2 regions of the Shewanella aegiceratis genome follow, and region 1 is predicted to be linked to the other one. Evidence: predicted binding sites of a transcription regulator. Region 1 holds the regulator's gene; the other holds the start of a gene.

Region 1 (4,369 bases):
CTGAACCGTATCGCCGGTGTCGTTACCCCAGGCGTTTCGCTCGAAGGTAACCACTGCGGCTATTTCTGTAGCGGTGAGCTGCTGGGCGAAGGCCTGCATCGCTGTGCCGGAGCGGCCATGTAGCACCACATCTAGGTGATCGGCGACAGGGCCCTTGATGATTGGGCTGCCTATGAGTGATGGGAAGACGCCAGGTAAACCGGCACCATTTGGCTGGTGGCAGGCGGCGCAGCGGGCCATATAGACCTGTTCGCCCTGGGTCATCAGCTCTTCTTTCGACAGGGTCTTCGACAGTGCAGCCTGCGCCTCGGCGGCGGCCGCGCTGGCCTGTGCTTCCTGCTCGACAATCCAGTTGTCGAAATCGGCCTCGGAAAGTACTTGCACCACTATCGGCATGAAGCCGTGATCCTTGCCGCAAAGCTCGGCGCACTGGCCGCGGTAGATGCCTGGCTTGTCGATGCGGGTCCAGGCCTCGTTGATAAAGCCTGGGTTAGCATCTTTCTTTACCGCGAAGGCCGGTACCCACCAGGAGTGGATCACATCCTCCGAGGTCATCAGGAAGCGGATTTTACGATTAACCGGCAATACCAGTGGCTTGTCGACCTCCAGCAGATAGTGTTCGCCTTTGGTCTCCTTACCTTCTATCTGTTCTCTGGGGGTCGCCAGCAGGCTGTAGTAGCTGATGTCTTGATCGAAGTAGCTGTAGTGCCATTTCCATTGGGAGCCAGTGATCTTGATGGTGAGATCGGCATTGCTGGGATCTTCCATGGCGATGAGGGTCTTGGTGGCCGGGATGGCCATGAGGATCAAGATGACAAAGGGAACGAGCGTCCAGGCGATCTCTACCTTAGTGCTCTCATGAAAGTTTGCCGCGACGGCACCCTTAGAGCGCCTATGGTTGATGATGGCGTAGATCATCACCCCAAAGACGACTAGGCCTATGGCACAACAGATATAGAGAATCGTCATATGAAGGCTAAACACCTTATTGCTGATCTCTGTGACCCCTGATGTCATGTTCAGGGGCATATCTGCTGCGAGTATGGTGGGCGTAAATAGCAACGCCAGCAAACAACACAACACTTGCTTCACTAGACTTCTCCTCTGTCAATTGCGAAGGCAACTACAAAGAAGAGCCACACAGTATGTCTCGGCTCTATGCAAACTCTTCAGTTCCCAAAAAAGCAACGATGACTTCAAAGTGCGTCGGTGGTGAATCTCTTGTTCTGCTGGTGGTGACCACGCTTGCACTTACGGCTGAATATATCAGACCAATTTCAGCTTCCGTGGGCGAGGTAATACAGGTTCATTTTCGCCGCTCAAGCCGACAACCAAATTGTGCGATATAACAAATAATCGTTGATATCTCTTACTAACTTAATGGCTGTTTAAATATTGATCAAGATCACTTTTATTTTATTTTGCTAGACAAAACAGACACAAAAACGCCCCTTGCGGGGCGTCTGTATGGAAAGGTAGAGCGCGGAATATCAGTGCAGCGAACTGAACAGACTCAAGGTCTGGCCGCCGAGATCCTCTTGGGGAAAAGGGTTGGCAGGTAAGTGACCGTTCGCATCTTCGATCACCACCCCCAGGGCGCGAGTATTCTTGGCAACTATCTGTAGGCGACGACTGTCACGGGCATCCAGGGTTTGCGCCCAGCAGATCACCGCACTGGATGTACCACTTGTAAGGGCTTTTTCCATCGCCCACAGGGTTTCGACCTCATCCTTGGTGTGTACCAAGAGGATGCGATCCATACGCACACCGCCGTCGGCCAGCATCTGTTTGTAGCCTATGTTAGGTGGGCTGATCAACACCACCCATTGCCCCTGCTGACTGAGTCTGGCTAGCTCTGGAGTGAGAGCCTGCAGCTCTTGCTTGCCCTGGGTCGAACTTGCCGTAGTCGAGATAGTGTTGCCATCGCCGCGCTTCAGTGAGCTGTCGAGATCGACCCACAGCCCTGGATGGCGTGGCGCCATGCCCATTAGGTTGTTCATTGCCAGTCTCCATTTCGAATAACGCCGACGGCCAGGCCTTCGATGCTCAGGCTCTGGGTGGTGAGGTCCACCACGATAGGGGAATACTCTTCATTTTCGGCATGCAGATAGACGGTGCTGCCACGCTTCTCGAAGCGTTTAACCGTTACATCATCTTCCACGCGCGCCACGACTATCTGGCCGTTTCTTGCCTGTTCGACCTTATGTACCGCCAGCAGATCGCCCTCGAGAATACCTATATCTTTCATACTGTCACCCCTGACGCGCAGCAGGAAGTCGGCGCTGGGGCGGAACATGCTAGGGTCAACCTGATAGTGTTGTTCCACATGCTCCTGGGCCAGGATGGGCTCACCGGCGGCCACCTGACCTATGAGGGGCAGGCCGAGATCTTCAGGCTCTTCCTCCTGGGTCAGCTTGATGCCACGTGATGTGCCGGGCATGATTTCTATGCAGCCTTTCTTTGCCAGGGCCTTGAGGTGTTCTTCGGCGGCGTTGGCGCTCTTAAAGCCTAATCGACGCGCAATCTCGGCACGGGTAGGCGGCATGCCCGTGTCGGCAATATTGCGTTTTATCAGATCTAAAATCTCGGCTTGTCTCGGGGTTAAGGGTCTCATGATTAATCCTGTCTTTCCATACAGTACCTGTCAGTATATACAGTATTTTATACAGTGCAAGTATTAACCAGATTTTCTCCCAATCCCATCAAGCGATTAGCGCCTACAGCGTGATTGATTAGCCGAGTTACGTCTGTTCAAGGGAGAGCAGCAGATGATGGTAATCGTCGATGGCCGGGAAGTCGGCAAACTGCTTGTGAGGCTTCTGGCTATCGGGATTCTTGATCCCCAGCTGGTAGCCGACGCCAGCCTGCTTGGCTGCCTGTAGTATGGGCTCGCTGTCGTCGATAAACAGGCAACGGCTGGGATCCAGGGAAAACTCATTAAACAGGTGACGCCAAAATTGTGGGTGTTCCTTGGGATAGCCGGTGGCGTGACTCGAGAGCATCTCGTCGAGCCCGTTAGCTAGATCTGTGTGCTCGAGTTTCAGCGCCAGGCTGTGGGGATGGGCGTTGGTGACCAAGATGCGCCGCTTGCTGTGTCTGGCCAGAGCGGTGAGAAAGGGCATGCTGTCCTGACGCAGCTGGATCCTGTCCACCAGAGTGTGGTGCAAAGCCAGGATGTCTAAACCCAGCTCCTGTTGCCAATATTCCAGGCAATACCACTCCAGGGTGCCGAACACCTTGGCGTAGGCATCCTCCACCAGTTGTTGGGCGTCGGCCTTTGAGATCTGCCTTTGTTCACACAAGGCCTGAGGCACCAGGCTAAGCCAGAAATGGTTGTCGAAATGCAGATCCAACAGGGTGCCGTCCATATCCAGCAGCACGGTATCTATCTTATTCCAGGGAAACATAAAGCGAGTAAAAAAATTCCTTGGTTTGAGTTGTGGATTAGGCCCATCATAGTAAGATTGAGTGGTTAAGCAAACGCCATTTTTATCAGGAAGTTTCATGCCGGACAAAAAGCCGCAGATCCTACATGCTGAAGTTGTTGCCCAGAGCCGTCTGTTTCAGATAGAGCAGGTGCATTTAAAATTTTCGAACCAGGTCGAGCGCCAGTATGAGCGCATGAAGGGCAATGCCCGTGGCGCCGTGATGGTGGTGCCTGTGCATGGTGAGGAGCTATTGCTGGGACGCGAATATGCGGCGGGTACCCACAGCTATGAGCTGGGTTTCCCCAAGGGCCTGGTGGATCCCGGGGAGACCCATGCGGAGGCGGCCAACCGAGAGCTGCAGGAAGAGATAGGTTTTGGTGCGCGTAAGCTGACCCATCTGATGGAGTTGAGCCTGGCGCCCGGCTACTTTGCCAGCAAGATGCAGATCTTCGTCGCCGAAGATCTGTATGAGAGTCGATTGCAGGGTGATGAGCCCGAACCCATAGAGGTGGTGCGCTGGCCATTGAGCCAGTGGTCTGAGCTGTTATTAGAAGATGATTTTTCCGAATCTCGAAGCGTTAGCGCCTTGTTTTTGGCACAGAAACATCTAAAACTAAAGTAGTTAATCCGAATTATCATATTAGGCATTGCCAGATGTAGGCTGTTGGAGTTGTGATGAAGCCAGAAGAGTATGTTGAGCAGGCGATTTCGATTGCCATCGAGGCGGGTGAGGCCATCAAAGGTATCTACCTCGAGGGCAGTTTTGACAAAGAGGTGAAATCCGACAATACCCCGGTGACCTCTGCCGATATCGCGGCCCACAAGATCATCTCTTCCCAGCTTAGTAGTCTCACGCCAGAGATCCCAGTTCTATCAGAAGAAGATGCCGATATTCCCTTCTCCGAGCGCGCCGATTGGCAGCGTTACTGGTTGGTAGACCC
Region 2 (4,369 bases), 1.2 Mb from region 1:
CAACCTGATCGAAGCCAAAACCTTGGGAGAGAAGATAACGCACTCGTTTGGCGCGCTCTTTCTGATCTTGGATGGGGCCGCTAGTGGCATATTTCTTAGCAGCCTTCTGTCTCGCTAGCTCGAACCAGTCGCAGTCGCTCTGATTGAGGCTAGACTCGATAATCTGTTTAGTCAGTCCCTTCTGGGACATAGATTGGCGTATCTTGTTCTGACCATGGCCTTTAGCTATATGCGAGCGCAGCAAGAGCCCGGCAAACCTGGCATCATCCAGATATCCCTGGCTTTCACATTGACTAAGAACAGCCTCTATCTCACTATCTAGAAAGCCTTTCTGAGCCAGCTTACTCTTTATCTGATAGCGGGAATAATCGCGGCGGGCCAGGAGGCCCACCGCTACTTGCATCGCTGACATTGTCATTACAAAGCCAGAGTCTTAAGGCAAGGCTTAGTTGACTCGGCGAGCTTAAAATACTTCACCGGTTTCCAGGTCGACGTTCTCATCGCCTGTGGCCGACTGAGCCACCGCTTGACCACCGCCCAGCAACATGGCGCGTAACGCCTGGTCGATTTCGGCGCCAATCTCTGGGTTCTCTATCAGGTATTTACCGGCATTGGCACGGCCTTGGCCAATCTTGTCACCCTTGTAGCTGTACCAAGCGCCTGACTTTTCAATCAGCTTATGCATCACGCCAAGGTCTACCAACTCACCGGTACGGTTAATACCTTCACCATAAAGGATCTGGAACTCTGCCTGTTTGAATGGCGCGGCAATCTTGTTCTTCACCACCTTAACGCGCGTCTCGTTACCAATGACCTCTTCACGATCCTTGATGGCGCCGGTGCGGCGAATATCCAGACGAACAGAGGCGTAGAATTTAAGCGCGTTACCACCGGTAGTGGTCTCAGGGTTACCGAACATCACGCCTATCTTCATACGGATCTGGTTGATGAAGATCAGCAAGGTGTTAGATTGCTTGAGGTTACCCGCTAGCTTACGCATCGCCTGACTCATCATACGCGCCGCAAGACCCATATGAGAATCACCGATCTCACCCTCAATTTCCGCCTTAGGCGTCAGGGCTGCAACCGAGTCGACGATGATCACGTCGACGGCACCAGAGCGAGTCAGAGCGTCACAGATCTCAAGCGCCTGCTCACCGGTATCTGGTTGAGAACACAGTAGGTTATCAATATCCACACCGAGTTTTTGTGCATAGATAGGATCCAGTGCGTGCTCGGCATCGATGAAGGCACAAACCTTACCTTCACGCTGGGCAGCGGCGATCACTTCCAGTGTCAGGGTGGTCTTACCCGAAGACTCAGGACCATAGATCTCAACGATACGACCCAGTGGCAGGCCGCCAGCACCCAATGCAACGTCAAGCGACAGAGAACCCGTTGAGATAGTCTCAACATCCATAGAGCGGTTTTCACCTAGCTTCATGATAGAGCCTTTACCAAACTGCTTCTCAATCTGGCCAAGGACCGCGCTCAGGGCTTTCTCTTTATTCGCATCAATCTTCATTCTGCATTCCTCTCAATCACAGACGCTGCGCTGTGGGGTATCCGTTAAGTTAAAGCCCGCAGACCGTTTCCGCATCGCTTTAGGCTGTCTCAATATGCATCCTAGTATACTGTACAATCATACAGTATCAAGTACTGTATGCGATTATTTTTATCCGGCCGTAACCAAAGCCGGCTTACCGCCCCCAGGCGCATTAGCACTAAATTTATCCAAACAGACAGGATAAATGCGCAACCGTCATCAATTTATTGTTAGTATTGTGGCCATTCATTCTGTGCTGGCCACAGGGCTATGACAGACATTTTTGTAGCAGGATACCTTGGTTAATTCATGAACGCCGTCGATACTCAACATCTTGAAAAGCACACCCCCATGATGCGTCAATATCTGACGCTGAAAGCCGAAACACCTGATATGTTGCTTTTTTATCGTATGGGAGATTTTTACGAGCTCTTCTACGACGATGCTAAACGGGCCTCTGAGCTCCTGGGGATCTCCCTGACCGCTCGCGGCAAGAGTGGCGGCGATCCTATCCCCATGGCAGGCATCCCCTACCATGCGGTAGAAGGCTATCTTGCTAAGCTGGTGCAGCTCAGGGTATCTGTGGCGATCTGCGAGCAGATAGGCGATCCCGCCACCACTAAGGGGCCGGTAGAACGTAAGATTGTTCGCATCGTCACCCCAGGAACTCTTACAGATGAGGCCCTTCTGCAGGAGCGGCAGGACAACCTGTTAGCCGCCGTCTATCACGGCAAGGTGGGTTTTGGTTACGCGACCCTGGATGTCTCATCCGGACGCTTCGTGGTCACCGAACTTGCCAGTAAAGAGGCGCTGGAAGCCGAGCTGCAACGCACCAATCCAGCGGAGCTGCTCTACAGCGAAGATTTCAGCGATCCGGCTTTGATCGCCTCACTGTCGGGTAAGCGTCGCCGTCCCGAATGGGAGTTCGACTACGACACCAGCTACAAGCTACTACTGGAACAGTTCGGCACCAAAGATCTCTACGGCTTTGGCCTGGGGGAAGTCAGGCTATCGCTACAGGCGGCCGGCTGTCTTATCCAGTATGTGAAAGATACCCAGCGTACCGCCCTGCCCCATATCAACGCCATCACCCGCTTCAATCAGTGCGACAGCATAGTGCTGGACGCGGCCACCCGTAAGAATCTGGAGCTAACCCGCAACCTGCAAGGCGGCAGCGATAACACCCTGGCCTCGGTACTGGATAATACCGCGACCCCCATGGGCAGCCGCATGCTGCAGCGCTGGATCCATGAGCCGCTGCGCAACCACAACATCATTCGCGCCCGTCATGATGCCATAGACGAGCTGCTGGACAACGGCTATCACGAGAACCTGCATGAGCAGCTAAAAGCCCTGGGCGACATAGAACGTATCACGGCGCGTCTGGCCATTCGTAGTGCCCGCCCACGTGACTTTGCCCGTCTGCGTCAGGCCCTGGCCCTACTGCCCGAAATACAGCAGCAGCTGGCAGACTGCAACAGCCCTCACCTCAAGACGCTCTCGAGTCACCTGGGCGACTTCCCCGAGGAGCATGCCCTGCTCAGCCGCGCTATCGTCGATAATCCACCTATGCTGATCCGCGACGGCGGCGTGATCAAAGAGGGCTATCACAGCGAGCTGGATGAATGGCGCAAACTCAGCCAGGGCGCGACCGACTACCTCGCTGAGCTGGAAGCCCGGGAGAAGGCAGCCACCGGAGCCTCGACCCTCAAGGTGGGCTACAACCGGGTGCACGGCTACTACATAGAAGTGAGCCGCCGCGAGTCGGATCTTGTTCCTATGAGTTACCAGCGTAGACAAACCCTTAAGAACACCGAGCGTTATATCGTCGCCGAGCTTAAAGAGCATGAGGAGAAGGTACTCTCAAGTCAGGGCAAGGCGCTGGCGTTAGAGAAACAGCTGTGGGAAGAACTGTTCGATCTATTAATGCCGCGCCTGCACGAGCTACAGGCTTTTGCCCGCGCGGCCGCCGAGCTTGACGTGATCACCAACTTTGCCGAGCGCGCCGAGCAGCTGGACTATCACAGACCAGAACTCACGGCCCAGAGTGGCATACATATCGAGGCGGGAAGACATCCGGTAGTTGAGCGCGTCAGTCAGACGCCATTTATCGCCAACCCTGTCAGCCTCAACCCGGCAAGACGCATGCTAATCGTCACAGGTCCTAACATGGGCGGTAAGTCGACCTATATGCGTCAGGTGGCTCTGATCACCCTTATGGCCCATATAGGTAGCTTCGTGCCGGCCCAGAAAGCCGCCATCGGCCCTGTGGATCGTATCTTTACCCGTATCGGCGCGGCGGACGATCTCGCCTCCGGCCGCTCAACCTTCATGGTGGAGATGACGGAAACCGCCAACATACTGCATAACGCCACGCCAGAGAGTCTGGTCTTGATGGATGAGATTGGCCGCGGCACCTCGACCTATGATGGCTTGTCGCTGGCCTGGTCCGCCGCCGAGCATCTGGCGCAAAACTTAAAGTCTATGACTCTATTTGCCACCCATTATTTCGAGCTTACCCAACTGCCGGATCAGATGGAGAATGTGGCTAACGTGCACCTTGATGCCATAGAACACGACGACACCATCGCCTTCATGCATGCGGTGCAGGAAGGTGCGGCGAGTAAGAGTTATGGCCTACAGGTGGCGGCGCTGGCTGGTGTTCCGGCCAAGGTGGTGCAGGCCGCCAAACACAAGCTGCATCATCTTGAGAGCAGGGATAGAGAGGAGGGACTCCCTGAACTGAGGCAGGCCCAGCTGAGTCTGGCCATGCCGGAGACCTCAAAGGCACTAGACAGGCTAGATACCATAGATCCCGACAGC

The links. The regulator LexA, encoded in region 1, represses DNA repair genes until DNA is damaged. The targets are predictions, from matches to a motif close to TACTGTATNNNNATACAGTA.
Region 2: a site for LexA is predicted at 1,633-1,652, ahead of recA (recombinase RecA). Genes of this name have one in related genera too.

The regions. Positions count from the first base shown of each region.
Region 1 is NZ_CP080416.1:134,716-139,084, forward strand. Features, by position in the region: gene coxB (cytochrome c oxidase subunit II) at 1-1,092, opposite strand, end outside; gene K0H80_RS00625 (cell division inhibitor SulA) at 1,491-2,000, opposite strand; gene lexA (transcriptional repressor LexA) at 1,997-2,614, opposite strand; gene yrfG (GMP/IMP nucleotidase) at 2,742-3,407, opposite strand; gene nudE (ADP compounds hydrolase NudE) at 3,505-4,050, shown strand; gene cysQ (3'(2'),5'-bisphosphate nucleotidase CysQ) at 4,104-4,369, shown strand, end outside.
Region 2 is NZ_CP080416.1:1,374,634-1,379,002, reverse strand. Features, by position in the region: gene recX (recombination regulator RecX) at 1-418, opposite strand, end outside; gene recA (recombinase RecA) at 464-1,525, opposite strand; gene mutS (DNA mismatch repair protein MutS) at 1,856-4,369, shown strand, end outside.